3 regions of the Kribbella sp. NPDC023972 genome follow, and region 3 is predicted to be linked to each of the others. Evidence: riboswitches for the same ligand, from Rfam matches in the RefSeq annotation. Region 3 holds a riboswitch; each other region holds the start of a gene.
The links. Region 3 has a riboswitch for thiamine pyrophosphate ahead of AB0F43_RS18525 (cytosine permease). Riboswitches for the same ligand answer to the same signal wherever they lie in the genome.
Positions count from the first base shown of each region.

Region 1: it holds a riboswitch for thiamine pyrophosphate, as region 3 does, so the genes downstream of both, thiC (phosphomethylpyrimidine synthase ThiC) here and AB0F43_RS18525 (cytosine permease) in region 3, are expected to answer to the same signal.
Region 2: it holds a riboswitch for thiamine pyrophosphate, as region 3 does, so the genes downstream of both, thiS (sulfur carrier protein ThiS) here and AB0F43_RS18525 (cytosine permease) in region 3, are expected to answer to the same signal.

Region 1 covers NZ_JBEZZH010000002.1:502,968-512,716, forward strand. The annotation lists gene AB0F43_RS11545 (inorganic phosphate transporter) at 1-13, shown strand, start outside; gene AB0F43_RS11550 (hypothetical protein) at 26-547, opposite strand; gene AB0F43_RS11555 (lysophospholipid acyltransferase family protein) at 696-1,442, opposite strand; TPP riboswitch at 1,533-1,652, shown strand; gene thiC (phosphomethylpyrimidine synthase ThiC) at 1,643-3,280, shown strand; gene AB0F43_RS11565 (transposase) at 3,605-4,162, shown strand; gene AB0F43_RS11570 (hypothetical protein) at 4,159-4,713, shown strand; gene AB0F43_RS11575 (RDD family protein) at 4,720-5,409, opposite strand; gene AB0F43_RS11580 (RDD family protein) at 5,433-6,068, opposite strand; gene AB0F43_RS11585 (RDD family protein) at 6,149-6,877, opposite strand; gene AB0F43_RS11590 (DUF2752 domain-containing protein) at 6,984-7,424, shown strand; gene AB0F43_RS11595 (DUF4190 domain-containing protein) at 7,476-8,168, opposite strand; gene AB0F43_RS11600 (hypothetical protein) at 8,273-8,836, shown strand; gene pstB (phosphate ABC transporter ATP-binding protein PstB) at 8,902-9,678, opposite strand; gene pstA (phosphate ABC transporter permease PstA) at 9,701-9,749, opposite strand, start outside.
Region 2 covers NZ_JBEZZH010000002.1:321,392-331,140, reverse strand. The annotation lists gene AB0F43_RS10735 (phytanoyl-CoA dioxygenase family protein) at 1-747, opposite strand, end outside; gene AB0F43_RS10730 (hypothetical protein) at 803-1,291, opposite strand; gene AB0F43_RS10725 (nitrate reductase) at 1,288-3,624, opposite strand; gene AB0F43_RS10720 (RNA polymerase sigma-70 factor) at 3,706-4,587, opposite strand; TPP riboswitch at 4,766-4,882, shown strand; gene thiS (sulfur carrier protein ThiS) at 4,873-5,079, shown strand; gene AB0F43_RS10710 (thiazole synthase) at 5,084-5,857, shown strand; gene AB0F43_RS10705 (NmrA/HSCARG family protein) at 5,828-6,694, opposite strand; gene AB0F43_RS10700 (DUF6807 family protein) at 6,716-8,620, opposite strand; gene AB0F43_RS10695 (family 43 glycosylhydrolase) at 8,620-9,749, opposite strand, start outside.
Region 3 covers NZ_JBEZZH010000004.1:289,104-298,852, forward strand. The annotation lists gene AB0F43_RS18505 (flavin reductase family protein) at 1-360, opposite strand, end outside; gene AB0F43_RS18510 (sigma-70 family RNA polymerase sigma factor) at 666-1,163, shown strand; gene AB0F43_RS18515 (methylated-DNA--[protein]-cysteine S-methyltransferase) at 1,156-1,722, shown strand; gene AB0F43_RS18520 (methyltransferase domain-containing protein) at 1,879-2,559, opposite strand; gene AB0F43_RS18525 (cytosine permease) at 2,586-3,914, opposite strand; TPP riboswitch at 3,908-4,020, opposite strand; gene AB0F43_RS18530 (alpha/beta hydrolase) at 4,041-4,703, opposite strand; gene AB0F43_RS18535 (hypothetical protein) at 4,700-5,533, opposite strand; gene AB0F43_RS18540 (DUF3152 domain-containing protein) at 5,598-6,455, opposite strand; gene AB0F43_RS18545 (hypothetical protein) at 6,731-7,750, shown strand; gene AB0F43_RS18550 (ATP-binding protein) at 7,769-8,962, opposite strand; gene AB0F43_RS18555 (S8 family serine peptidase) at 9,066-9,749, opposite strand, start outside.

The sequences.
Region 1 (9,749 bases), on a different contig from region 3:
GATCCTGGAGTGACAGCGAGGCCGCTCAGCGGTTCCAGCGGCGTACTGCCTTGGCCACGTCCTTGGGGCGGATAGAGCCCAGGTTGAGCTCCCAGGTGGCGGCCAGCCGGTCACCGAGGCCGGCCACGTCGAGGTAGGCCTGCGGTCGCACCGCCACCACCCAGGTGGCCGCGGCGGCATGGCCCTGCTGGAACAGCAGGTGGTTGGCGGTCGCCTCGATCTTGCTCCGGCTCGCGCCGCTCAGTCCGCTGGACGCCCAGTCCTGCACGATCGATCCGTCGTCGGCGGTCATTCGGGCCAGGTACGTCAGCGGCCCGCGCCAGTAGCCACGGCTGCCGATGCTGTCCAGGCTCTCCAGCGGAAACCAGCCGTTCTGGCAACGCCGTCCGTTGATCGCCGCCTCGACCTCACGGGCCTGCGCCGGGTTCAGGTCCCGGACCGCCCAGTCGAGGAAGTACGTGCCGACGTCAGGGATGTCCTCCGCGACATGCGGTGCCACGGTCAGGATCCCCGGCTCGAAGAGATGCAGCTCTTCGGATGATTCCACTACAACTTCCCCCGCCCACCTGAGTACGACGGCCACGCGCGCCACCGCCCGGCCGAGTGCACAGGGACCCCCCAGGTTCCTGCTCCATCAACAAGTGCTTTTCGTACCCTCGTACCGCACCGAGGTCAAGGTCCTGTCCGGTAGCTGGCTACTTCCTTCGGGCCGCCCGGCGGGCCAGCTCCTCCCGGTCCAGGCGGTCGGCTTCCTCGGGAGTGGGCGCGCCGCCGCCGTACGAGGCGGGCAGCCACCAGGCGCCGGCGGGCTGCTCGGGGTAGGCGCGGATGGTGCGGTCGAGCATCCCGGCCATGGTCGAGCGCAGCTGGGCGGTCGCCTCGACCGGGTCGTCCTCGCGGGTGACGGTGATCGGCTCGCCGACGGTGATGGCGATGGTCCGGTGCCGGGAGAAGTCGCGCGGGTGGTCCTTGGTCAGCATCCGCTGCGTTCCCCACAGGATCAGCGGGATCACCGGTACGGCGGCCGCCGCGGCCATCCGGACCGTGCCGGACTTGAACTCCTTCAGCTCGAACGACCGGCTGATGGTTGCCTCTGGGAAGACACCGACGACCTCGCCCGCCTTCAGGTACTCGAGCGCCTTCCGGTACGACGCCGTACCGGCGGCTCGGTCGACCGGGATGTGGTGCATCCCGCGCATCAGCGGGCCGGAGTACCGGTTGCGGAACAGCACCTCCTTGGCCATGAACCGCACCAGCCGCTTGCTCGGCAGCGCACCGAACCCGCCGAGCACGAAGTCGACGTACGAAATGTGGTTCATCGCGATCACCGCACCGCCGGTCCGCGGCACGTTCTCCGTCCCGGTCAGCTGGAACTTCAGGTCCAGCACCTTGAACGCCGTCTTCGCGAAGCCGATCACCGGCGGGTACACGAGGTCTCGCATTCCCGAACGCTACCGGTTCACGCCCAACCGCGGACGTGACGCGCCCCACGGAATCCCGTATGCAGATCTTCGTTAGGGTGATTCACGACAATTGGAGATCGCGGGAGCTCGCACCGTAGCGGGCTGAGAGGGCGGCTGGGTGAACCGGCGCCGCCGACCGCCGAACCTGTCCGGGTAATTCCGGCGTAGGGAGCAGCATTGTGACAACCATCGGAAACAGTGCCCAATCACGGGTCCGTCCGTCTGTCACCACCGGCCCGATCTCGGGCTCGGAGAAGATCTACCGCGGCGAGCTGCGGGTCCCGGCCCGCCGTGTCCACCTCACCAACGGCGAGCACTTCGACCTGTACGACACGTCCGGCCCGTACACCGACGCCCCCGCGCGGATCGACGTACAGGCCGGTCTGCCCACACTGCGGCGGGACTGGATCGCCGGGCGCGAGCCGTTGACCCAGCTCGCGCACGCGCGCGCCGGCACCATCACCAAGGAGATGAGGTACGTCGCCGTCCGCGAGGGAGTCGATCCGGAGTTCGTCCGGGACGAGGTGGCCCGCGGCCGCGCGGTGATCCCGGCGAACCGGCGGCACCCGGAGTCCGAGCCGATGATCATCGGGAAGAAGTTCCTGGTGAAGGTGAACGCCAACATCGGCAACTCGGCCGTCACCAGCTCGATCGAGGAAGAGGTCGAGAAGCTGGTCTGGGCCACCCGATGGGGCGCGGACACCGTGATGGACCTGTCCACCGGCAAGAACATCCACGAGACGCGCGAGTGGATCCTGCGCAACTCGCCGGTGCCGATCGGGACGGTGCCGCTGTACCAGGCGCTGGAGAAGGTGAAGGGCGACCCGACCGCGTTGTCGTGGGAGGTCTACCGCGACACCGTGATCGAGCAGTGCGAGCAGGGCGTGGACTACATGACCGTGCATGCCGGCGTACTGCTGCGGTACGTTCCGCTGACCGCGCAACGGATCACCGGGATCGTGTCGCGCGGCGGTTCGATCATGGCCGCGTGGTGCCTGGCGCATCACCAGGAGTCCTTCCTCTACACGCATTTCGCCGAGCTCTGCGAGATCCTCCGCGCGTACGACGTGACGTTCTCACTCGGCGACGGGCTGCGGCCGGGGTGTATCGCGGATGCCAACGACGCGGCGCAGTTCGCCGAGCTGCGGACCCTCGGCGAGCTCACCAAGATCGCCTGGGAGCACGACGTCCAGGTGATGATCGAAGGTCCGGGACATGTGCCGATGCACAAGATCGCCGAGAACGTGCGGCTCGAGGAGGAGCTGTGCGGTGAGGCGCCGTTCTACACATTGGGGCCGTTGGCAACTGATGTGGCACCGGCCTACGACCACATCACCTCGGCGATCGGCGCGGCCCAGATCGGCTGGCTGGGTACGGCGATGCTCTGCTACGTCACGCCGAAGGAACACCTCGGCCTGCCGGACCGCGACGACGTGAAAACGGGTGTGATCACGTACAAGATCGCCGCCCACGCGGCCGATCTGGCCAAGGGGCACCCAGGTGCGCAGGCCTGGGACGACACATTGTCCAGGGCAAGGTTCGAGTTCCGCTGGGAGGACCAGTTCAACCTCTCGCTGGATCCGGACACCGCGCGGTCGTTCCATGACCAGACGCTGCCCGCCGAGCCGGCCAAGACGGCCCACTTCTGCTCGATGTGCGGACCGAAGTTCTGCTCGATGCGGATCACCGCCGACATCCGCGCGTACGCCGAGGAGAAGGGCCTGACGTCGGCGGAGGCGATCGAGGCCGGCTTCGCCGAGATGTCCGACAGCTTCAAGGCCCACGACAAGAAGCTGTACTTGCCGATGGCTGAGTGAGAGGCCGGACCGCCAGGCCATCACATTCGACGTACTCCCGTCGGGACGACCCTCCGGATGGGCAATTGTGATGGCCTGGCGGTCCGCTCGGTGCTGACTCGGAGTGAAAATCGTGGGGCGAGTCGAGATGCCGTGGGGGCCGAATGCAGCGGAGAATTGGGGGGATCGGCGGGCCTGCGGGGCGGTCACTGGGAGTGATCGGGTGAACCGATTCAGGTTTTTTCCTTCACTCTACGTGAATAAGACTATATCCTTAATCCGTTGCGAAGGAGGTGCAGGGCCGTGGTCTTCGTTCTCACAGTAGATCAACGGGGCAGCCGAAGCATGACCGATCTCGTACCCGAGCTCCTGAACACCCTGAACCGGCGCCCGCGGCGGACCGGATTGCTTCGGAAGTTCGAGCGGACGGCCGGTGACGAGGTACAGGGGGTGTTCTCGGAGGCGCGCGCCACCATCGACGTGATTGTCGAGCTTGTTCGCGCGGACACCTGGTACGTCGGTCTCGGTATCGGCGAGGTCGCCCAGCCTTTGCCCCGCAGTACGCGGGCGGGCACCGGCGAGGCGTTCGTGAACGCGCGGGAGGCGGTGAACCGGGCGAAGTCGAGTCCGCACCACGTCAACGTGGTCGGCACCGACACCCGCGTCGCCGAGCAGGTCGAGACAGTGCTGTGGCTGATGGCGTCGGTGCTGCGGCGCCGGAGCGAGCGGGGATGGGCAGTGGCCGACCTGCTCGCCGAAGGACTCACCAGGCGGGAGATCGGTGTGAAGCTGGGGATCAGCCAGTCGGCGGTGACGCAACGGGCCCAGGCGGCCGGCTTCGCCGAGGAGCAACGCGGACGGGTGCTGGCAGCCGAGCTGCTGGGCGCTGGGGCCGCTGCGTGACGGCACTGATCCTGTCGTTGACCGCAGCCGGCCTGGTCCTCGCCGTACTGGCGTGGGTGCCCAAGGCCGGCTCCACAGTGCAGATCGTGTTCAGCGGGGTGATGCTGGCCTGTCTGGTCGGAGTCGGACTCCTGCTGCTGGCAGGCGACGGTGTGGTGGGCTGGGGCGAGCGCTGGTGGAACGTGCTGCTCCTGCTGGCCGGAGGCCTCGCTGTCACCGGTGGCGGTCCGCTGACGACGTCTGTGCTGGCTCTGGTCGACCGGCGCAACACGAGAGCCCAGTCGACGCAGAAAGCCGGTGAGGTGCTGCGTGGAGGCGCGCTGATCGGTTCACTGGAGCGTGGCGCCATCTACGCGTCCCTGGTGGCGGGGTGGCCGGAGGGCGTGGCGATCGTGCTGGCCATCAAGGGACTGGCTCGCTACCCCGAGCTGCGCAGCCCTGATCAGCCTGCCTCGGTCACTCCACAGGCGGTGGCCGAACGCTTCATCATCGGCACCTTCACCAGTGTTCTCTGGGCCGTCACCTGCGCCGGCTTCCTGCTGTCGCGGTAGCTAGGCCTAGGCCGACTTGATCACGTAGGTGGTCATGACCTTGTCGTGCCAGGTCTGCTTCTGGTCGTCCCACAATGGCCACAGCAGGTTCAGGAAGCAGGCGTTGTTGAAGAGCCCGCTCAGGAGGTCGCGGAGGAACGCCTTGCCGGCGCCCACCGGCTGGTAGGTGTTCGCGTCGACCAGTCGCAGGTGCAGGGCGCTCTTGCCGACGCTCTGCCCGGTCTTGCCCTGGCGGAAGACCCGGTTCCACAGGCCCAGACCCAGGCTGGCGGCGAGGCCGAGCACGAAGATCACGATCGCGAACGCGCCCGGAGCGTCGTTGGACGACGTCAGGTCGTTGGCGCGTGACGCGATGTCCGCGAGGAAGACGCCGTACCCGATCAGGATCGGGACCAGGCTGATCAGGCTGTCGATGAGGTAGGCGCCGGCACGTGGTGCCCAGTCGGCCAGCGGCGCCTGCGGTACGCCGTACCCGTAGCCGTACTGCGGCTGTCCGTACGGCGCCTGCCCGTGGGGGTTGTAGCCCTGCTGCGGGTGGCCGTACTGAGGCTGCTGGCCGTACTGGGGTTGCCCGTACTGGGATTGCCCGTACGGCGGCTGACCGTGCTGCGGCTGACCGTACTGGGGCTGCTGACCGTACGGCGGTTGCTGACCGTACGGCGGCTGGTCCTGCGGGGGTGGTGTCGGTGTACTCACATCTATTCCATCTCTCGAGGGGTTCAGAGGCGGATGACCACGTCGTTGACGACCTTGTCGTGCCAGGTCTGCTGCTTCTCGTCCCACAGCGGCCAGAGCACATTGAGAGTACAGATGTTGTTGAACAGCACCGCACAGAACTCGCGGCCCAGGGTCGAGCCGATACCGATCAGCCGGCCGGTCTCCGCGTGCACGACCTTCAGCCCGGTGACCTTCTTGCCGACCGACTGACCCGTGCGGCCCTGCTGGATGACCCGGTTCCAGACCGCGATCCCGAAGCTGCCGAGGTACCCGAGGGCGAAGGCGATCCCGCCGCCGGCGCCGAGCTGCTCCTGGTCTGCGTCGATCACCAGGGCGACTACGCCGCCGCTGATGGCTGGGATGGCTGCGAGCAGGCCGTCGAGGAGCGAGGCACCCACCCGGATCGGCCAGCCCGCCAGCTGTCCGGGTGGTGCGTAGCCGTAGCCGTAGCCCGGGCCGTAACCGCCCTGTCCGTAGGGGCTGTAGCCCTGCTGGTGGTACTGACCACCTGGCTGGCCCGGCGCGTACCCACCGGGCTGGCCTGGCGGCGGGCCGCCGTACCCGGTATGGCCTGGTGGCGGGCCGCCGTACCCGGGCTGGCTCGGTGGGTACTGCGCGTTGGAGGGCGGGGTGCTCACCTGCGGTCCTTTCTGGGGCCCGGCATGGCCGGACGCCGCGGCCCCACGGGCCACGGCGTCCGGTGCAGCGCGGGACTACGTCAGAGCTTGATGACGTAGGTGTTGTTGATCTTGTCCGCGAACGTCTGCTTCTTCTCGTCCCACAGCGGCCACAGGTAGCCGACGTAGCACGGCAGGCCGTCCAGGATGTGGGTGATGTCACGCAGGAACGCCTTCAGCACGCCGACGGGCTGGCCGGTCTCGGCACCGACCAGCTTCAGGCCGGTGACCTTCTTGCCCCAGCTCTGGCCCGTCTGCCCCTGAAGGACCCAGCGGTTGTAGATCCAGAGACCGATGCCGATCAGGAGGAACACCAAGCCGATGACGATCATGGCGCCACCGGTGTCGCCGCTGGTCAGGGCGTTGCCGATACCAACCGGGATGCCGTAGATGATGCCGTCGATCAGGAAGGCGCCGACCCGGTTCGGCCAGGCGGCCAGGTTGCCGGGGACGCCGCCGAAGCCCGGCTGGCCGTACTGCTGCGGGTAGCCCGGCTGGCCGTACTGCCCCGGCTGCTGCCCGTATTGCCCGGGCTGCTGCGGATAACCGGGCTGCTGGCCGTACTGCCCAGGCTGCTGCGGCTGCCCGTAGCCCGGCTGCTGCTGAGCGCCGTAGCCGGGCTGCTGCCCATAGCCCGGCTGCTGTGCAGGCTGGCCGTACGGGTCCGGCTGCTGTCCGGGCTGGCCGTACTGGCCCGGCTGCTGGCCGTACTGACCCGGCTGCTGCGGGTCCTGCGGGCCGTAACCCGGCGGTGGCGTCGGATTGCTCACGACGATCCCTTCTACTGATTGCTGTTTGAGGAGTGAGTTGCAGGCTAGTGGTCGGACGGCTCAGCTTTGGCTACGGATCCCACGTGATGAGAGTTACCGTTGTCCGGTGAGCCTTTCGCTGAGCGTCGTACTGCGGCCGACCGGTCCGGTCCAGCCTGTGGACAGACGAGTGCTGGGCCTGGCCGCCACGGGTCTCGGCGGGCTCGGGCTCGCAGCCGTGTACCAGCTGTCCGGCGGGCGGATCGGGATTCCTTGCCTTCTGCACGCGACCACGGGCCTGAACTGTCCGCTGTGCGGATCGACCAGGATGGCCGCCGCCTTGCTCCGTGGGGATCTGGACGCCGCCTGGCACTTCAACCCGGTGGTCCTGGTCCTCGGCCCGGTCGTCGGTGTTGCCGTCGGCTACCAATTGCTTGCCTGGTCGCTCGAATCGCTGCGGCTGATCCGGCTGCCCCGGCTGAGGATGAGCCCCCGCACGGTGGACTGGGTGGTCAAGGGCCTGATCGCCCTGTTCCTCGTGTACGGCGTGGCGCGGAACCTGAACTGAGCCGCCGCCAAGTCAGGCGACGGCTCAGCTTGCGCTCGGAAGTTTCGCCACTCAGTAGTTGCCGACCAGACCGGTGGAGTAGGACACGATCGACAGGACGATCGAGACGATGCCGCCGATCCAGGCCACCTTCGCGAGCGTATCCGGCCGGCCCTGCTCGCGGAATTTGCTCTGGGCAATCAGTCCGAGGACGATCGAGGCCGGCCCGCAGCAGAACCAGCAGACGATGCCGATGATCGACAGGGTCTGGGGAGTGTTGTTCTGCGGGACGCCGCCGCCGTAGCCGTAACCGCCTGCTTGGCCTGGGTACTGGCCGTACGCGCCTGGCTGCTGACCGTAAGAACCCTGCTGTTGGCCGTACCCCGGTTGCTGCTGACCGTACTGGCCAGGCTGGCCCGGGTACGCACCCGGCTGGGACTGCCCGTAAGGCGGATACTGCCCACCCTGCCCGCCATAGCCAGGCTGGCCGGGTTGCTGTCCAGGCTGTTGTCCGTAGCCAGGCTGCTGGCCGTACTGCCCCGGCTGCCCGGGCTGGCCGTACTGCCCCGGCTGCCCGGGCTGTCCGTAGGAACCCGGCTGGCCGTACTGCCCAGGCTGCTGGCCGTACTGGCCCGGCCGGTCGTCGTCGGGCTGACCGGGTGTTTCGCCGTACTGGCCGGGCTGTTCTCCCGGGGTCTCGCCAGGGGTGTCCTGCGGCCTGTTCTGGTCGTTCGGGTCGTCGCCGGGAGGCGTCGGAGTGCTCACCGCGGTCCCTTCTGAGAACGTCGAGGAATCCTGGCAGATTATCTTTTCCACAGGTACCGGTCACGCGTCCACACCGGATCCCTCGAGCACTTAAAGTTGGCCGGGTGACTCAACCCCCTCAGCCTCCGCCGCCCGCCGGCCGGCCCGGCGATCCCGCACCGGAGCCGACCCGCCACCTCCCGGTGCAGTACGAGCCGCCGACGCCGACGTTCGAGGCGGCGCCGTCCGCGCAGCCCGGGCCGCCGCCCCCGGGGCCGTACCAGCCGCCTGTCGGCGGGCCGTACCAGCCCGCGCAATCGCTGCCCCTGCAGGCGTTCCCGACCGGGCCGGTGCTGGTCACCGTCGGCGACATCTCCGTCGAGCAGTTCCGGATCGTCACACCGGCCGGTGTGCTGCCCACCCAGGGGACCAACTGGTCCGCGATGGACATGTCGCGCACCGAGGAGAAGATCCCTGCCTGGGCGATCATCCTGGCCATCGTGTTCGCGCTCGCCTGCCTGCTCGGTCTGCTCTTCCTGCTCTGCAAGGAGCGCAAGACCACCGGCTTCGTCCAGGTCACGGTGCAGAACGGCAACCGCACCCACAACACCCACGTCGGCGTGAGCTCACCGCGCGACGTCGCCGACACCCTTGCCCGGGTCAACTTCGCTCGAACCCTCTGTGTCTGAACGGCTCTCACCCAACAGATCGGCCCCCACGAGTTCGCGGGGGCCGACCTGCCGGTACGACGGAATCAGCCGAAACGACCGGTGATGTAGTCCTCGGTCGCCTTCTCGTTCGGGTTCGAGAAGATCTGCTTGGTCGGACCCATCTCGATGAGCCGGCCGGGCTTACCGGTCGCGGCCAGGTTGAAGAACGCGGTCTGGTCCGACACCCGGGCCGCCTGCTGCATGTTGTGCGTGACGATCACCACGGTGAACCGGTCCTTCAACTTCTCGATCAGGTCCTCGATCGCGAGCGTGGAGATCGGGTCCAGTGCCGAGCACGGCTCGTCCATCAGGATCACCTCGGGCTCGACCGCGATCGCCCGGGCGATGCACAGCCGCTGCTGCTGACCACCGGACAGGCCCGCCCCGGGCTTGTCCAGCCGATCCTTCACCTCGTTCCAGAGGTTGGCGCCCTTGAGCGACTGCTCGACCACCTCGGTGAGCCTCTTGCGGTCCTTGACCCCGTTCAGCTTCAGCCCAGCCGCGACGTTGTCGAAGATCGACATGGTCGGGAACGGGTTCGGCCGCTGGAACACCATGCCGACCACCCGGCGGACCGCGACCGGGTCGACCCCGGTCGCGTACAGGTCCTGCTGGTCGAGCATGACCTTGCCCTCGACCCGGGCGCCGGGGATCACCTCGTGCATCCGGTTCAGGGTCCGCAGGTAGGTGGACTTGCCGCAGCCGGACGGTCCGATGAACGCGGTGACCGAGCGGGGCTCGATCGTCATCGACACGTCCTCGACGGCCTTGAAGTCGCCGTAGTAGACGTTGAGGCCGCTGACCTCGATGCGCTTCGCCATATCGACTCAGAACCTCTCGTGACTATTTCGACTTGATGGTGCTGAACCGGGCGAACAGCCGGGCCAGCAGG
Region 2 (9,749 bases), on a different contig from region 3:
GTGGCGGCGTACGGACTCGGGGAGTGCTTCGTAGTACGCGTGGGTCACCATCGGGTCGTGCAGGGCCGAGTGCCCGGCGCCGGGCGCGTCCACGCCGAGGACGAGGACCGGCCGGGCGATCGGCGATCGGTGCTCGGTGCCGCGGTGGACGGTGAGTGCGGAGCGGGCGGAGACGTCGCCCATCTGGGGATACTTCCGTACTGCTCGCTCGCTGTACCGGGACCAGGCGGCCTTGGGTGGGAACATCTCATGTTCCCAGTGCCGGCCGTCGTCCCACTGGGTGCCGGGGGCGATTTCGAACGGACCCATGTCGGTGGTGACGTCCACGCCGGTCAGGTTGAACGCCAGTGAGGTGATCCGTCGGTCGCGGTAGGTCTGCGGTGGTGACGGAAAGTCGCGGTGCCACGGCTGGTTCCTGGCTCCCTGGAACGGTACGTCGAAGCCGAGCTCGACGATCTCGTAGTCCGGCCCGAGCACCGTCTCGCAGATTCCGGTCACCCAGGGGTGCGTGACCAGGTCGACGAACCCCGAGATGTCTTGGGGGTGGACTTCGACGTACCACCGACGGGGCCCGCGTCCGACCGCTCCACCTGGGCGTTGAACAGCGGTCCAGAAGGCGTCCATCATGTCTTCGCGCATCTGCTCGATCCAGTCGCGCGAGAAGACGCCCTTCGCCGCGGTGACGCCGTCGCGGTACAGGGTCTCCACATGGGCCGGTACGTCGTACGAGGTCTCGGTACTGGTCACCGCGGCCTCCTTCAGTTGCAGGTCGTCACATCGAGCGTATGCCGAGGCTCAGGAGTCAGCCCGTGGCGAGGACTTGGGGGCTGGTTTCCTTGATGCGGGTTCGCAACCACTTGGCGCAGGTTTCCGTCTCGGTGTGGCAACTGGTGGCGATCGTCAGGAGGTCGGTGTCGCGACTGGCTTTGGCGGCCTGGATCAGGATGATCCAGGCGATCTCCGCCGCCTGTGCCCGGAGGTACACCTCGCGCAGGTCGCGCAGCAGCAGGAGACCGGTCGTCTCGGACCGGCCAAGAACCTCGGAGGCTTTGTGCCGTGCCGTCTCCAGCAGGCCGGGCGATTCGGCGACCTCGGCCTCTTCGGTCTGTACGCCGTACTTGCCGCTGACCGTGGCCAACTGGTCGAGATGGTCGGCGCACTGCCGGGCCATGGTGTGGCCGAGGTGGTAGAGATCGTGCTCGACGGCGTGACGTTCGCCCGTCAGGCGGAGCCGCTTCGCCAGCTCGGTTTCGGCGTCGCGGACATCGTTGATCGCTTGATCGATCTTCACGGCTGCTCCTCCGCCACTTTGTGGACCCGGACGGCGGCGACCTTGAACAGTGGTTGCTTGGACACCGGATCCCATTCGGTGCTGGTGAGTTCGTTCGCAGCGGTCGGCCGGTCGCCATCTGCCTCGTCCTGGTCCCAGTAGCCGTAGTGGAACGGGGCGAAGACGACGCCGTCCCGAATGTCACTGACCCGCGCCTTCGCCTCGAGCTTCCCGCGCCGGGACTCGACCCGGACGAGGTCACCTTCGGTGATGCCGAGCGGCTCGGCATCACTCGCTCCGATCTCGATCCAGACCGTCGGTGCGGCCGCCTGCAGCTGCGCGACGCGCCCGGTCTTGGTGCGGGTGTGGAAGTGGTACGCCGTACGCCCGGTGGTGAAGAGCAGCGGGTAGTCGTCGTCGGGCGGCTCGTGCGGGGGCAGGAACTCAGCGGCCTTCAGGATCGCCCGGCCGTCCGCTTGCAGGTCGGCGTAGTCCTTGCGTTCGTGGGCGGCGCCGGTGAGCAGGTCGTGACCGTAGTCCTCGCAGTACTCGGTCTGGGTGTTGAAGACCTGGTCGGTGTAGAGCCGCTCAGTGCCCTCGGGGTTGTCATGGGTGCAGGGCCACTGGATGCCACCTGCCCCGCGCAGCTTCTGATACGACAGACCCGAGTAGTCGCACGGGCGGCCGCGGGTCGCCTCGCGGAAGGCCGCGAAACACTCTTCGGGAGTTCGCCACTTGACCAGGGGCCGGCCGTCCTTGTCGTGTAGTCCGAGCCGGTCGGCGTAGTCGGTGAGGATGTCCATGTCCGATCGCGCCTCGCCGGGCGGATCGACTGCTTTCTCGGACAGGTGGACGGTGCGGTCGTGGTTGGTGAACGTGCCGGTCTTCTCACCCCAGATGGCGGTGGGCAGGACGACGTCGGCGAACTGGGCGGTCTCGGTGCGGAACGGGTCGCTGACCACCACGAACAGCCGCTCCTGCTGGAGGATGGACCGGATCCGGTGCAGTTCCGGGAGCGACACCGCTGGGTTCGTGCCGATGATCCACAGGAACCGGACCGATCCTTCCTCGGCGTACCGGAACATCTGCATGACGTGGGTGGGCGGGGACCAGCTCGGGATCTGCGCCGGATCGAGGTTCCACAGGTGGGCGAGTTCCTCCACGTGGGAGGGGTTCTGCCAGTTCCGCATGCCGGTCAGGTCGCCGTTCGCGCCGGTCTCGCGGGTGTTCTGAGCCGTCGGCTGCCCGTTGAGCTGGAAGACGCTGGCTCCGGGTTTGCCGATCATTCCGCGCAGCAGGTTGATGTTGTTGACCTGGCAGGCCGACGCGGTGGCCTGGTGCGACTGGTAGACGCCTTGCAAGCAGGTGGACACGAGTCGTTCGGCGCTCCCGATGATCCGCGCCGCGGCCCGGATCTCGTCGGCCTCGACACCGCAGATCCCGGCGACGCGGTCAGGCGGGTAGGCCGCGACCGTGTTGGCGAGTTGGTCGAATCCGACGGTGTGCGCGTCGACGAAGGCCCGGTCGACCAGGTCGTTCTCGATCAGCTCGTGCTGGATTCCGTTGAGCAGGGCAAGATTGGTGCCGTTGCGGATGGCAAGGTGTACGTCGGCCTCCTGCGCGATCTTCGTACGGCGGGGATCGACGACGACGAGCCGGGGACGGTCAGGGCCGTGCAACCGGTCGAGGACGCGGGACCACAGCACGGTGTGGGTTTCCGGCATGTTGTGGCCGATGGCAAACAATGCGTCGCAGGTGTCGAAGTCGGTCAGTGATCCGGGGGCGCCGTCGGTGCCGAAGGTCTCCTTGAGCGCGAAGTCCGAGGTGGCGGTGCACAGCCGGGTGTTGCCGTCCAGGTGCGGGGTGCCGATGCCGCCGCGGACGACGAGCGCGAGGGTGTAGTAGTCCTCGAGGAACAACTGTCCGCTGCTGTAGAACGCCATACCGAGCGGGCCCTGCTCGTCCAGCACCAGCCTGCTGCGCTCCGCGATCAGTTCCATCGCGTCGTCCCAGGTTGCCGGTGTCAACGTGCCGTCGCGCCGGATCAGTGGAGTGGTGAGGCGGTCGGCCGAGTTGTTCGCCTGCCAGCCGAACAGCCCTTTGGGGCCCAGCCTCCCGTGGTTGACGCGGTCTGCGGATCGGCCTCGGACACCGACGATCCGGCCGTCATGGACACCGATGTCCATCCCGCAGCCGTTGGAGCACAGCACACACGCCGACTGCACCCAGTCGACCTCGCCTGGCGCCGTACCGTCCTCGATGAACTCGTCGACACGAGCCGGCCAGTCGGCGCCTGTCGCATACGGCGTCCGGGTTCCCCAGACGTTCGCGATGCGATCGATCGGATCGTTCATCGCCCCTCCTGAGCTCGAGAACAGCAGGGGGCCGGTACCCGGCCGAGCGGCCCCAAAAACGACTACGACGCGCAGTGACTGCTACGCCGCTGTGGGGTTGAAGGTGGTGAGTTTGGACGGGTTCAGGAGCCAGAGGACCTGGTTGATGCCGTTGGGGGATGCGGTCACCGTGCACATGGCGAAGGCGATGCCGTCTCGGCGGAGGATCGCGACTGCTTGGCCGTTGGCGGTGGCCAGTTCCACGTCGGCGCCGGTCCAGAAGCGGTCCGCGAAGGCCTTGTGGTACTTCGCTACGCGTTCGAGACCGACCACCGGGAAGCGGGAGGCCCGGACCGCGCCGCCGCCGTCGGAGTAGCTGATGGCGTCGTCGGCGAGCAGCTTCTCGAGCGCCGCCAGGTCACCGGAGCGGGCCGCGGTGACGAACGCGCTCAGGAGCTCGCGCTGTTCCGGCCCAGTGACCGGATTGCGACGTTCCGCGACCAGGCGTTTGCGCGCCCGGCTGACCAGTTGGCGCGTGGCCGGCTCGGTGGACCCGATGATCTCGGCGATCTGGCCGTACGGGTAGTCGAACGCCTCCCGCAGGATGTACGCCGCCCGTTCCGTCGGCGAGAGCCGTTCCAGGATGAGCAGTACGGCGAACTCCAGCGCCTCGTTGTGCTCGGCGCCGAGATACGGATCGGCGCTCGTGTCGACCGGCTCGGGCAGCCACGGCCCGATGTAGGTCTCCCGGCGTACCCGCGCCGACTGCATCGCGTTGATCGCCAGCCGGGTGATCGCCGTGGCCAGGTACGCCGCTGGGTTCGAGACCTTACTGCGGTCGGTGGTCTGCCATCGCAACCACACGTCCTGGACGAGATCCTCTGCCTCAGCGGCACTACCAAGCATCCGGTACGCGATCCCGAACAACCGCGGCCGCACGCCGCCAAACACCGCCGCGGCCTCCTCCAACTCCGCCGAGGTCATCCAGTACGCCTCCAACCACGCCAGTTGCCGACCGGTCGCCAGCTAAGACAGTGCAGCCCCCTGCAGTGTGACAGCGGCCCGGACGGGCGCACGGCAGGGGTTTGGTGTCACGACCCTGTGAGCTGCTGCCCGCCTGTCGGAACCGCTGGTTGTCTGAGCGTTTCGGAGTGGTTAAGGTCGAAAGAGCCGCGGGAGCTCGCGCCACAGTGGGCTGAGAGGGCGACTGACCAGGGTGTCGCCGACCGCTGAACCTGTCTCGGGTAATGCCGGCGTAGGGAGGAAGCGATGGCGTACGACGTGTGGGTCAACGGCGAGCCGACAAGGGTGCCGCCGGGCCGCTCCGTAGCCGAGCTGGTCCGGGAGTACTCCGACCGGCAGACCGGAATCGCTGTAGCGGTCAACCAGACCGTGCTCACCCGGCAGGAGTGGGCCGGGACGACGCTCACGGACGGCGACCGGGTCGAGATCGTCAGTGCGGTTCAGGGAGGCTGACGTCATGGACGATCCACTGGAGCTCGGCGGGCGGACGTACTCCTCCCGGCTGATCATGGGCACTGGCGGTGCCGCCAACCTCGAGGTGATGGAAGAGGCGTTGATTGCCTCGGGCACCCAACTCACCACGGTCGCGATGCGCCGGCTCGGCACCGGCCACGAGGGCTCGATCCTCGACGTACTCAAGCGGCACGGCATCGACGTCCTGCCGAACACGGCGGGCTGCCACACCGCGGCCGAGGCGGTGCTCACCGCGAAGCTCGCCCGGGAGGCGCTGGAGACGGACCTGATCAAGGTCGAGGTGGTGGCCGACGATCACCTGCTGATGCCGGACCCGATCGAGTTGCTGGACGCCGTGGACGCGTTGGTCGCGGACGGGTTCACCGTGCTGCCCTACACCAACGACGATCCGATCCTGGCCCGCCGGCTGGAGCAGGCCGGGTGTGCGGCGGTGATGCCGCTGGCGGCGCCGATCGGGTCCGCCCTCGGTATCCGCAATCCGCACAACCTCGCGCTCATCACCGAGGCCGCGAACGTCCCGGTGATCGTCGACGCAGGTATCGGTACGGCGAGTGACGCCGCGCTGGCGATGGAGCTCGGCTGCGCCGCGGTCATGCTCGCCACCCCGGTCACCCGGGCCGAGAAACCGGCCCTGATGGCAGCCGCGATGCGCGACGCGGTCACCGCCGGCCGCGCCGCCCGCCTGGCCGGCCGAGTCCCCCGCCGCTACCACTCCGCCCTGGCGTCCTCACCGGTCACCGGCCTGCCGTCGTTCTAGGAACTGCCCGACAGTTGTGACAAGGCCCAGCAGCTTCACCGTGTCCACTGGGTCCACGGCCACCGGGTTGGCCGCCAGCCAGCGCCACATGGTGGTCAGGTCCTTGCCGACGAAGCGCTCGAAGAGCCACAGCGGCATCGGGAAGCCGCGAGGTGGCCGCCCTGTCGCCGCGGTCCAAGCCTGGCGGAGTTCGGCGATCGAGCGGAACTCCGCCGCCAGCGGAAGCTCCGTGCCGACGAATTCGGACGGCTCGGCGAAGGCGCGGGCCGCGATCGCGCCGAGGTCGTCGACCGCCAGCCAGGGCACCGGCGTCTGGTCGCCGGCCAGCTTGGGCATCAGACCCCAGACCGCGACAGGTGGGTAGAAGTCCTTGTCCGTCATCAGTTCCATGAACGCCGTCGGCCGCAGCACCGTCAGCGGAACACCGAGCTCACGCAGGTAGTCGGCGATGATCAGCTTCGACTCCCAGGAGTCGACTCCGGTCCCGCGCAGACCCGGCCCGGCCGATCCGTAGACCACGTGTTGCACCGCGGCGGCCTTCGCCGCGTCCGCGACGTTCTTGCCCTGCCGCACCTCGCCGTCGTGGCCCGCGATCATCGGGTTCTGCACGCTGTAGACGCCGTACGCATCCTCGAAGACACGGAGCAACGAATCCGGGTCCGCCATGTCGCATCCGGCGACCTCGGCTCCAGTCGCCCGCAAGGCATCACCAGCCGGGGAGTCCGGCTTGCGGGTCAGGGCGCGCACGCGCCAGCCGGCGGCCAGCAGGTGCCGGGCGACCGCACCGCCCTGACGTCCTGTTGCCCCCAGCACCGCGATGAGCCCGTCGTGCGCCATGTCACGCCCCCTGCTGCCAGGCTAGGACTGCAAGAGCCTCCCGACCAGAGCTGGACCCTCGGTCAGGTCGATGGAGCGATCCAGCAACAAAGCGGTGAGGGACAGGGAGAGGTCCTGGTCGGGTTGCAGGGCCAAGGCGCTTTCCCAGGCCAGGGCCGGGCCGGCGCCTACGTAGTCGGTGGAGCGGAGGAACCATGGACGCACGCCGTCAGGTTGGACGAGCAGCAAGGTGGTGACGGTGTCGCCGTGTTGCTGGACAAAGGCGAGCCAAGGGCTCAGGGAGCCGTACGCCGCGTCGGTGCCCTCACCGGCTTCACTCAGTACGACGGTGTTCTCGGCGGAAGGCAGTCGCCAGAAGATGCCGCCGTACCCGGCGCCTGGACGCCCCGCCGTGGCCGGGCTGTCGATGCGGATGGGGCCGTAGCGGGCGGTGAGGACGCTGCGCCAGTCGAGACGCCAGCCGCCCTCTGCCAGCGAGCCGCTCAGACGCCTTTGCTCCACCAGCTGCGGACGGCCTTGTTCGTCGTACCAGGTGATGTCGTCGGTGAGCGAGCTGCCCGGGCCTTCGTCGACGGTGACACCACGGCTGCGTTGCTGGCCGTGGTTGGTCAGCAGGGTCGGACCGCGGCCGGGGAGGAACGTGCGACCGCCCCAGTGCGACGTTCCGTTGACTCCGGCAACAGCCAGCGAGACGCCGTAGTGATGCCGGTGGTCAACCGGGCTCACTTCGGTCAACGGGCTGCCACCGAGGGTGCGGACCGGGTGCAGGTAAGGCCGCGGCGAATGCACCTGTGGCATCCGGCGACCGAACTCGTAATGTGCGAGAAGCCCGGACTCGGACCCCAGTACGAAGATGTCCCCCTGCTGCTGCCAGCGAACCGGCCCGAGCCGCCCTCGTGGCGCATCCCCTTGCAACCGGGTCGGTTGCGGAACCGGCCCGGTGCTCGCCCGCAGCGCCAGCCGCAGATCCGGTACGCCGTCCACGTCCACGTCCGTTCCGGCGATCTCGGCGTACAACCGCCGCCAGGCCAGCTCGCCCATCCCCTGCTGCGGCACCCGCACGGTCGTCAGCGACGGTACGGCGAACCGGGACAACCCGATGTCGTCCATCCCGGCCACCGACAGATCGGCGGGTACGGCGACGCCGACCTCGTTGAGCCGGGCCAGCAGCCCGAACGCGACCAGATCGTTGAACGCGACAACGGCCGTGACATGGGACTCCAGCACCCGCTCGACCGCGGCGTACCCGTCCTCGATCGAGGAACCGCACGCCAGCCGGACGATCTCCAGCCCGGGGATCTCGCGCTCGGCGATCTCCAGCGACCGCAGGCGGTCCACGTTCGACGCACTTCCGACCGGACCGGCCAGGTAGGCGAGCCGCCGATGCCCGAGGCCGGCCAGATGGTCCACCACGATCCGCACTGCCTTGCCGAAATCGACCCCGACCGAGGCGACGTCGGACGGTCCTTGGCGGTTGACCAGGATCACCGGCTTCACCTCCGGCAGCAGTTCGAGCAGGCGGTCCTCGGCCAGCCGCGGCGACACCAGGATGAGCGCGTCGCACCGGCGCCGGGCCTCGATCGCGATCTCGGCCTCGGCCAGCGGGTCCTCGTCCGTCTCCGCGACCAGGACCCGGTAGCCGGCCGCGGCCGAGGCGTTCGTGATCCCGCGCATGATCTGCTGGAACAGCGGGTTGCCGAGATCCGGCACGACCAGCGCGACCATGTTCGTGCGGCCGAGGGACAGGTTGCGGGCCAGGTCGCTGGGCCGGTAGTTGAGCCGGTCGGCGGCGGCCCGGACGCGTTCGGCGATCTCCGGTGCGACGGTGACGCGGCCGTTCATCACCCGCGACACGGTCGCCCGCGACACCTCCGCCGCGCGGGCGACGTCGGCGATCGTGATCGAGTCCTTCGGTGTCCTGCCCATCACGCCGTCTCTCGTTCGGTGACCCGGACGGGACCGAACACGGCCCCGCCACCGTCCATCGTGCCTTGTGGCGCCGCGGCGAACAGGCCCACCTCGGCCCCGATCCACCGTCCTTCGACGGCCTGGAAGCGGCCGGCGTCGACCCATTCACCGCGAACCCGATAGGAGAACCGCACCATCGCGTCCTCATCGACGTCGGCGGCCAACTCGACGTACGCCGTCTCCAGCGGAGCCTGATGCAGGACGTCCTCGTCCGGGGTGCCGCGCTGTCGCAGTACGACGTCCACTCCGGCCGGCGTGCGATGAAGGCCGATCCACGCATAGGACTGACCGAGTACGACGAGACCCGCACGAGCGCCCGGGCCGCCGCCGTCGAGCCGGACCGAGGTCTCGAACCGACGGGGTCGCCCGGGCAGCTGCTGCCCGAGCACCTGGGGAAGGTTCCGCAGGTCGCCGTCGTCGTCCGGGAGCACGGCCAACCGCAACGAGCCGTCCTTCGGGGCGTCGTACCAGTCCGGCCGCGGGTTCGCCTGCCAGTGCCAGATCGGCGACAGCTCCGGCCCGTCGAAGAGATCGGTCCGATTCGGCTCACCGTCGACGAGCTCGCCGTCGCCGTACCGCAGTACCGGCTCGCCCTCGTTGCCGATGACGGGCCAGCCGTCCACCCACTTCATCGGTTGCAGGTGTACGACCCGGCCGGCCGGACCGCGATCGGAGAAGTGCAGGAACCAGTCCTCCCCGTCCGGCGTGTCCACCCACGCACCTTGATGCGGCCCGTTGACCGGCGTCGACCCCTGCGCCAGTACGACGCGATCCTCGTACGGACCGTACGGCGACCGGGCCCGGAACGCGGACTGCCACCCGGTCGTCACCCCACCGGCCGGCGCGAAGATCCAGTAGAACCCGTCGCGCTGGTAGAACTTCGGTCCTTCGAGCGTCGTGTACCCGGGCAACTGGTCGCCGTCGATCACCGTGCGGGCCGGCCCGATCACCCGATCCAGCTCCGGGGAAACCTCACGAACGGTCAGCCGGTTCTTGATTCCGGCCCGGCTCTTCGCCCAGCCGTGCACGAGATAGCAACGGCCGTCGTCGTCCCACAGCGGGCATGGATCGATCAGGCCGCGCCCGG
Region 3 (9,749 bases):
CTCACCGGTGCGGAGCCTGGACCAGCGGGTCGGCTCGGCGAACCGGTCGATGCCACTGGTGGCGAACCGGCCGGCGATGGCCTGCTGGTCGGCCGACAGGAAGTTGATCACCACGCTGCCGGTCTTGCTGACGGTGGGCCAACTGGACGCACTGGTGGCGATCGCGAACGAGACCAGTGGCGGCAGCAGGCTGACCGAGACCAGTGAGGTGGCGGTGAACCCGGCCGGACCGTGGCCGGCCTCCGCGGTGATCACCACGACACCGGCGGCGTGGCGACGGAAGACGGACCGGTAGACGTCGGCGTCGACGGTCCGCTCCTCCAGACGGTCGGGTACGACGGACAATGCGGGAACAGACATGTCTCTCCCTCGGAATCGGGGCAGGGACGACCGGCGGTGGGCAGCAGGAAGCACCACGACCGGGCGAGGAGTGGGAGGCGGTTCAGAGGCCTCGTACGGCGGGACTTCCGCCGGGACAACGGGTCAAGAGGTCACCGACAGGTGGCGCTCGCCGTCCGCAGGAGATCGATGACGCGACGGCGGGTGAGCAGGGTCGTCGTCATGTCAGCAATCTTCGCATCAAAGTCTACTGAGTAACTGCACAATCTCGGGATCCGGACCAGGCACCCTCACATCCGTTGGCCGGCATGCGTTCTACTGACGTGATGGCTACGGAGAAGAAGGTTGCGCTGCCACCCTTCCAGGCGCTGGTCGACGCGCACTGGCGGGACGTGGCGCGGCTGGCGCGGGCGCTCGCCGGGCCGGTGGACGGTGACGACGTGGCCCAGCGGGCCTGGGAGAAAGCCTTCGCCGCCTACCCCGAGCTCACCTCGGCGAAGAACCTCCGCAGCTGGCTCCTGACCATCACGGCCCGCTGCGCCACCGACCTGCACCGGGCGCGCAGACCACAAAGCCCGCTCGACGAAGCTCCGCCGGTGGCCGTCGACGGCCCGGACGCCGCGGACTGGCCGGATCCCGACCTCTGGCAGGCCGTGAACAACCTGCCCGAACGCCAACGCTTCGCCGTCACGCTCAAGTACGTCGGCGACCTGGACCACCACGGCGTGGCCGCCGCCCTGGACACCACGCCTGCCGCGTCGCGACGGCTCGTCAGCGACGCGCTCGCGACCTTGCGCACCAAACTCGGAGTGAACGATGACTGACCTCGAGAGCCGGCTGGGCCGGCTCACCGCACCCGACCTCAGACCACCGGTCTTCCCTACCGCCGACGTCGCCTACACCCTGCACGACACCCCGATCGGCACCCTGCTGCTCGCGACCGCGAACGGCCGGGTCGTGGCCAGCTCCTTCGGTGACGAGGAGACCATGACCAACCGCCTCGCCAAGGCCGTGTCCCCGCGCGTACTCCGGCAGCCCCGGGCGCTGGACGACGTACGGCGGCAACTCGACGAGTACCTGGCCGGCCGCCGGCACGAGTTCGAGCTGGAGGTGGATCTCGCGCTCGCGACGCCGTTCCAGCGACTCGTGCTGACCGACCTGCCGGCACACACCAGCTACGGACGTACGACGACGTACGGGCAGCTGGCCGGGGAGATCCACAAGCCCAAGGCGGCCCGGGCAGTCGGTACGGCGCTGGGCGCGAACCCGGTGTGCGTCGTGCTGCCCTGCCACCGGGTGATCGGCTCGAGCGGAGCACTCACCGGGTACGCCGGCGGGCTGGAAGCGAAGCGATTCCTGCTGAATCTGGAATCGAAAAGCTGAGTTTCCCGCCGACTCGAGAAGGGATTTAGACTGAAGGAACAAGGAGCAGATCCCCAGTGTGGAGTGGGGATCTGCTTCTTGTTTTCCCTTGCCTGCAAGGAGATCCGGGGCCGGTGAAAGGTTCCGGAAATGCGGTCAGCTCAAGAATCTGACGCGTCAGTCAGCTCCGGGGTGCCTGATCTCCAGGATGAGCCGGCGGCGGCCGCCCCAGTCCCGTTTGTAGACCTTGTAGTCCTCGATTCCGGCGGCCGCGCAGAGCCGGCCGTAGCTGATCTCGTCGTGGATGAAGTGCACGCTGCTGGTGCCGAAGTGCTCGGTGGTGACGATCCGGTGCTCCGGCCCCTGGCGCATCCCGTTGGCGATCTCGGCCGCCGTCGCCGGACCCCAGACCGGGCCCTCGATGATCGCCAGCCCGCCAGGCTTGAGGACCCGGGAGATCTCGCAGATCGTGGAGATCTGCTCGTCCTCGGCGAACAGTTCGTGGAACGCCGTCCACAGGCAGATCACCGCGTCGAACGAGTCCCACTTGTAGGGCAGGTCGGTCATCGAGCCAATCGCCCAGTCGATCGACAACTCCTCCTCGTCCGCCTTCGCCTTGCCGGCCTCGATCAGGTTCGGCGAGATGTCGAGAGCACGCACGACCTTGCCGGCCCGGCGGAGCGGCAGCGCGATCCGGCCGTACCCGCAACACAGGTCGAGCACCGACTCGCGGCCGTCCAGCAGCTCCTCGACAGCCTTCACGGTCGCCGCGTCCCGCTCGGGCGTGGTGCGCGCGGCCAGCCCGTCGGCCCCCAGTTCCGCGTACTCGGCCCGGCTGCGCAGTGCGGAGTTCAGCATTGCGCAAGTATCCCGGTTACTCCGGGTCAGTTGTCCAGCGGTCGGCGCCCGATCCGGCCGAGCCCGATCGCGGCCAGCATCGAGATCACGATCGACGTGTACGTCGCGCCGAGCCAGCCGGGCACGGGCTGGCCGGCGAAGAGGCGCTGCTGAAGATCGAGCCAGAACGGCGACCAGCCGGACACCGTGCCGGGGTTGACCAACTGGTACGCGATGAAGCCGATCAGCCAGGCGACGGCCGGCTGCCAGCGGAAGCGCGCCGTACCGGAGACGTCCCAGTTCATCTTGCTGACCACGAAGAAGTCGGCGATCGCGACCGCGAACAGCGGGATGAAGACCGAGCCGATCAGATAGAGGAACTGCGTGTAGTTGCCCAGGTCAACCAACAGGGCGAGACCGGTGGCGAGTACGCCGATGGCGATCGAGATCCACCGCCGGTCGATGTGACCGACCAGGTTGTGCGCGGCCATCGTGGTGGAGTAGACGTTCGCGTAGGCCTCGTCGACCTCGTCCACCAGCAGCACGAACAGCGCGATCGCACCGGCCGGCAGCGTGACGAGTGCGGTGATCACGTCCGCGCTGTTGGTACCCAACGTCGCCACCGCGAACACGCCGAGCGCGTAGTAGACGATCGCCGCGATCCCGTAGCCGAGCGACGATCCGGCGAAGGCAGCCTTGTTCGTGCGCGAGTGGCGGGTGTAGTCGGCGGCGAGCGGTGCGAACGACACCACACCGGCGGCAGCGAGGTCGACGGCCGGCCAGAAGCCGAAGACACCGTCCTGCGGCAAATCCTGCACCGGCTTGCTGAGCACCTGCACGAACAAGTAGACCGACGCGATCAGCACCAGCCAGACCATGAACTTGCGCAGCAACCTCACGCTGCCCAGTGGCCGGACCGCCATCGCCGTGGCGATCACGCCGGCCAGTACGACGAACAGCCAGCGCCAGCGCTCACTCGTCACCGCCACCGCGGCCTGGGAGATGACGATGATCTCCATCGTCGCCCAGCCGACGTTCTGCGCGATGTTCAGCACCGTCGGCGCCATCGAACCGCGTCGGCCGAACAGGCCGCGCAGACTCGCCATCGCCGGCGCTCCGGTGTGCGAACCGAACACGGCCGCACCGCCGAGCACCAGCGCTCCGATCCCGCAACCAACCACGACCGCGAGCAGCCCCTGGGCCAGCGAGCCTGTGTACGCCGCGACGAGCGCACCGGTCACCGGGCCGAACAGCGAGATGCCGAGGTTCCCCCAGAGGGTGAACTGGTCGAGAAAGCCGAGAGTGCGCGGTGTGTCCGTGGTGAGGACGAGCGGCGCCTCGGTCTGGTTGACAGGACGAACAGCAGTACTGGTCATGGTGACCTGCTCCCTACGCCGGCATTACCCGGTCAGGTTCAGGCGGTCGGCGACCCAGCGTCGCCCTCTCAGCCCGCGCATGGTGCGAGCTCCCGCAGAGGTTGTTACCGCGTCAACGATAGCGCTTCAGGTTCGGCCCGGTGCAGCGGCTGCCCGCTGGATGAGAGCGGCCAGCTCGGGACCGTTGGTCAGCACCGGCATGTGCGAGCCGGTGGCCAGGGTCCGGGCCTCAGCGTGGGTGAGCTCGGCCAGCCGGTCCGTCCACTCGGCCGGCGACAGGTGGTCATGGCGGCAGCGCACGATCAGGATCGGCGCCTTCACCCGGGTGATCACCCCAGCCAGATCGTGGTGCCGGGCTGCTTCCACTGCCCGGGCGATGGTGGAGAGCGTCGTACGGGCGTATTGCGGGGCGAGCGCCGGGATCAGCCGAGGCGACTCCGGGGCGGCCGAGCCCAGCCAGCGGGCCACCAGGTCGCGCCAGCTCGCCGCACGGACGTCTCCGGTCGGAGCGACCAGGACCAGCGCATGGACCAGCTCGGGGTAGGCGACCGCGGTCTCGACGACGATCTGGCAGCCGGCCGAGTGCCCGACCAGGACCGACCGCTCCCGCATCTTTTCGGCGACCGCCGTACCAAGAGCTTGTGGTCGCAGGTCGTCACCTGGCCCGGCGGGTTCGCCGTACCCGGGCAGGGTGACGATCTGGTACGGCGTGATGAGGTGCTCGACCGTGGGTGCGTACGACTTGGGCCCGAGGCCGAGGCCCGGGACCAGGACGATCGGGATGCTCACTCCCAGGGCGGGCGGGCCGGCGGCGCCTGGACGACCGGGTTGGCGACCGGCGGCTTCAGCTCCCGGTAGCCGAGCAGGAAGCCCGCGGCGAGGATCAGCAGGCCGATACCACCCCAGCCGTACGCCGTCGGCAGCCGATCGAGCGTGTCGTCGATGGCACCCATACCGGTGGACAGGACCATCACCAGCCAGATCAGGATCGGTACCACTGACACCCCGACCAGCAGCAGGCCGCCGAGCTCGATCGGGTCGATCTCGCGTCCGACCCGGCGGCGGGCCAGTACGTCGCGCGCCCACATCGCGATCGCGGCCACACCGACCAGGAGCATCAGCAACTGGCCGATCGTGTCGATGACGTCCGTACGGAGCGGGTGGTTGAGTGCGGAACCCGGGGCCTGGGAGATCTCGCGCAGGGCCACCCGCTGAACCGAGAGCACCAGCAGGCCGTAGACGCCGGCGAGGATCGCGGCAAGCAGCACGACGCGGGCCGCGCGGGGATCGCGAGGTGCGACGGGCAACTCCCGCCCGTACTGAGGGAGCTCGTGCTGCTGTGGGTGCGCGGGCGGGCCATACGGGGAGCCTGGCCGGTAGTTGGGTGGCTGGGTGTAGGCCGGTCCGCCGGGTGGTGGTGGTTGCGGCGGTACGCCGTACTGGCCGGGTGGGGAGCCGTACGACTGTGGTTGGGCGTAGGCGCCAGGCTGGGGTTGCCCGGAGGGCGGGGAGCCGTAGGTGCTGCCGCCGTACGGCGTGGGCGGGGCGTAGTGGTGCTCCTCGGGCGGCTGCTCCGGCTGCTCACCGCGGCCGTACGTCGGGAAATCCTGTGACGACATCGCTGCTTCCTCCCCTCGGACTCAGCTTCTCACGAACGAGGCCTTCGCTCAGGTCGCCTAACGCTCAGGTCGCCTTGATCGTCGGCCAGGCGTTCGGCAGACAGCCGGCCAGGCCCTTGGTCTGCTGCATCATCACCGGCGCGGGAGTCTTCGCCTTGGTGCAGGTGGAGTGGCCGTGGCCGAGCGCGTGCCCGACCTCGTGGTTGACCAGGTAGTTGCGGTAGAGCGCGACGTTCCCCGCGTACGCCGGGATCGCGTACATCCAGCGTTTCGCGTTCAGCACGACCCGGTCCTCGACCCGGCAGGAGACTTCACCGCCGGTGTCGAGCGGCAGGCACAGCTTGTCGGTCAGGGTCGGCGTGGCCAGGATGATGCGCAGATCGGCGTCGACCTTGTCGGTCCGCTCGAAGTTGACCGGGTGGATGGCCTGCCAGCCGCGCGGGTCGGTCAGCGTCTGGTGGATGACCGCCGCGACCGCGGCCCCGTTGACCGACAGACCCTGCTCGATCTCGACCCGGTAGGTCAGCTTGTCCCGGACGCCGGTCGCCTTGTCCGACCCCGGTACGACGGCGAGCTTGCCGCTGGACACCGAGTAGTTCGGCTTCGAGCCCTTCGGCGGCCGGGTCAGTGTCGGCGCCGGACGCTGCGGCGTGGTGAACTTCTGCGTCGGCGTGGCCACCGGCGTCGGCGTCGGCGTACTGACCGGCACCTCGACCGCCGACGCGGCAACCCCGGCCGCCACCTCAGCCGCCAGACTCCGCCGGTTCGTCGCGTCCGGATGCGCCACCACCACAGTCCCCAGCACCGCCAGCGCGGTCACCGACAACCACTGCGCCCGGTACGACGTCTTCCGGCTGTGCCGCCCACCCTTCCTTTTCCGGGCAGGCGCATCCGCGCGCTGGCCAGTCCGCCGGGTGGTCATGACGATTCACCCTACCGACCCACTCATGCCTCCCGAAAGGGGAGTGTCACGCGTCCCTCACTAACGAACCCGAGGCAACCAGTCATTGCGGTCAGCAGGAGCTCGCCCGGTGCCCGCCGACAACTCGCCCGGTGCGCCGACGCTCAGCGGTACCGGTCGAGGAACGTGGTGAGTTCCGCGACGTATTGCAGGCCCCTGACGTGTGGTGGCCGGTGAACCACATCTGGATGCTCGCTGGACCGGTTCTGGACTTGGCCGGTCTAGTTTCTCGGGACATGAACGGACGACGTCTGCTCGGCACACTGGTTGCTCTTGCTGCGCTTTCCGCCTGCTCGGACGGAGCCGAGGGCGGGGCCCAGCCGTCTTCGCCGGCCGCCAGCCCGACAACGACCACGCCGACGCCGAGCCCGATGCCGGCGATCTCCGCGGTGGAGGTGCAGAAGGCCGTGAGCGGGTTCCTGGCGGTTCGGAACCGTGCCTCGGCCCGGTACGACGACGCCCTGATCCGGACCGTCGCCAGTGGCCCGTTGCTGGAGCGAGAACTCGCCGACCACAAGATCAACCGCATCCTGAAACGGAAAATCCCGCCGCTCGCCGTCGTGAACCCGGTAGGTTCGGTCACGCCACCGGGGACGTGGCCGCAGCGGCTGGTCGTGGCGGCCGAGGTGAAAGGCAAAGCCGACGAGCGGATCGCGGGCCTCGCACAGCGCAGCGCTCCCGACGCACCCTGGGCCTGGACCCATCTGGTGAATCTCGGCTCGGAAACGCTCGCTCAGTACGTGACGTCTCCACCCCTGCCGGGTGGCGGGAGCGTACGAACGCCGACCAGAGCCGAGCTCGGCAGACTGTCGATGACGCCGGCCGCGGCCGTGCAACGACTGGCGCAGGACATGAGCACCAGGACGCAAAGTCTGTTGTTCGACGGATTCGCGCTGACCGGGAGCGCCGACGAGTACCGAGGCGACCTGATCCTGCAGGCGTCGATGACAACGCCGGACGAGCGACCTGCCACCCTCGCGGTCGAGTACGGTCCGGCGGTGGCGCTGCAGTCGTTCGGCAAGGTGCTGGTATTCGCGACAATCTCGATGAGCTGGATCCACCCGGTCGAGCCTGGGACCCAGGCGAAGTGGCCGCCCGGGCCGCAGCAGGCGCTCGCCGTCAAGGGTCGTTGGTACACCAAGTCCTTGATGGACTTCGAGCAACTGCAGGTGGTCCTCGCCATGCCCCCCAAGGGCTCGGGGGACATCCAGGTGCTCGGCATCTCTCGTCAGCGCACCGGGGTCGGCGGCGTCTGAGCGGGCGGTCTGCGTGGATCAGGCTGTGCGGGTGCGGAGGAACTTGCCGAAGTGGGGGACGGTGAAGGCTACGGTGCCGCGTTCGGCGGAAAAGACCAGGCCCTTCTTGATCAGGCCGTCGCGGGCGGGGGAGAGTGACTGGGGTTTGCGGTTGAGGGTGCTGGCGACCTCGGCGGTGGGGACCGAACCGTCGTCGACGCCGATGCCGAGCTCGGCCATGGCGCGCATGTATTCGCGTTCGGCCGGGGTGGCGCGCTCGTACCGGGATCCGAAGAAGCCGACGGTGAGTTCGGCGGAGGCTTCCGGGGCGGCGACGGCGACGTCCTTGACGGTGATCGGCGAGGTCGGGGCGTGGTCCCAGGTGGCGTGGGCGAAGGCTTGGACGAAGTACGGGTAGCCGTCGGTCTGGGCGTACAGCTCGTCCAGCGCCTCGTCGTCGTACCGGACGCCCTCGCTCTCGGCCGGGATCATCAGCGCGCGGTCACAGGCGTCGCGGGCCAGGCGGTCGACGCGGATGTAGCGGAAGAGTCGCTCGGAGTACGACTTGCTGGCCGACAGTACGGCGGGCAGATGCGGCAGGCCGGCGCCGACGACGACCAGCGGTGCGCTCTGCTGGGAGATCTCGTGGCACGCCGCACACAGAGCGGACAGGTCGTCCGCGCTGATGTCCTGCATCTCGTCGATGAACAACCCGACCCCGACGGACAGGTCGCCGGCCAGATCGGCCGCGTCGGTGAACAGCTCGATCAGGTCCATCTCCAGGTCACCGGAGTCGGCCCGGCCCTTCGCCGCCGCCACGTCGACCGGCGGGTGCCAGCGGATCCCCTTGCGGTCGTTCGCCGCGGTCCGCAGCGCGAATGCCTTCAGTACGGCGCTGAACTGGTCGACCCGATCGTCGTCGCGGTGCCGGTGCCCGAGCTCGCGCATCGCGGTGTGCATCGCCTGCGCGATCGGGAGCCGGATGCTCTGGTCCGGCCGGGCCTCGATCTTCCCGGTGCCCCAGGCCCGCTTGATCGCCTGGCTCCGCAGGGTGTTCAGCAACACCGTCTTACCCACGCCCCGGAGCCCGCTGAGCACCAGGCTCCGCTCCGGCCTGCCTGCCGCGACCCGCTCGAGCACCACCTCGAACTGCCGCACCTCGGTGTCGCGTCCGGCCAGCTCAGGCGGCCGCTGACCGGCGCCGGGCGCATAGGGATTCCGGATCGGATCCATGCATTTCACTGTATGGCCGCATCTAGCGTTTTCCTTAGATTTCGCTAGCGAGCCCCAGAACGTGTCGCGCCCCGGTCGAGGCGCGACACGTTCTCAGCGGGGATCAGCTGACCGTCACGATGCGGTACGGCGAGACCGCCTGCGCGTGGTCCGCGTCCGCGGTGAACAGCACCCGGTAGGCGAAGCTGCCCCGCGTCGCCGGCTTGATGCCGAAGGCGTACGCGCCCGAGGCACTCAGCTTGACCGAGGCGATCGACGTCCACGTCTTGTTCGCGTACAGCTGCAGGTAGACCGGCTTGCCGTAGTGCGCCGGCGCGACGTATCCGGACAGCTTCGTGATGCCACCCAGCCGGATCGCGGTGGGCGACAACACCGACGAGATCGTCGGCGCGACCTGCACGGTGATGTCCGCGGTCCGGGTCCCCATCAGGTCGGCGTTGCCGGGGAAGGTCAGCATGTAGACCGAGGACACGGCCGGCTTGTGGGCGATCGAGACCGTCCCCGTCGACGACGTCTTCAACGCGGCGAGCAGGGTGAACGTGGAGACGTTCTTCGACCGCACGTACACGTTGACCGGCAGGCCCGCGTAGGCCACGTTGTCGATCCGCAGCGTGCTGCCCTTGATCGTGATCGAGCCGCCGTAGTTGATCAGCGTCGCCGTGGTGCTGATTCCCGACTTCATCCCGAGCAGCCGCGTCACCGCGACCGGGCTGACCTTGCCTCCGCGGTCGACAACCCAGGCGGCGAACGTGTACGTCGTTCCCTGCGCCAGCCCGGTCGCCTTGAC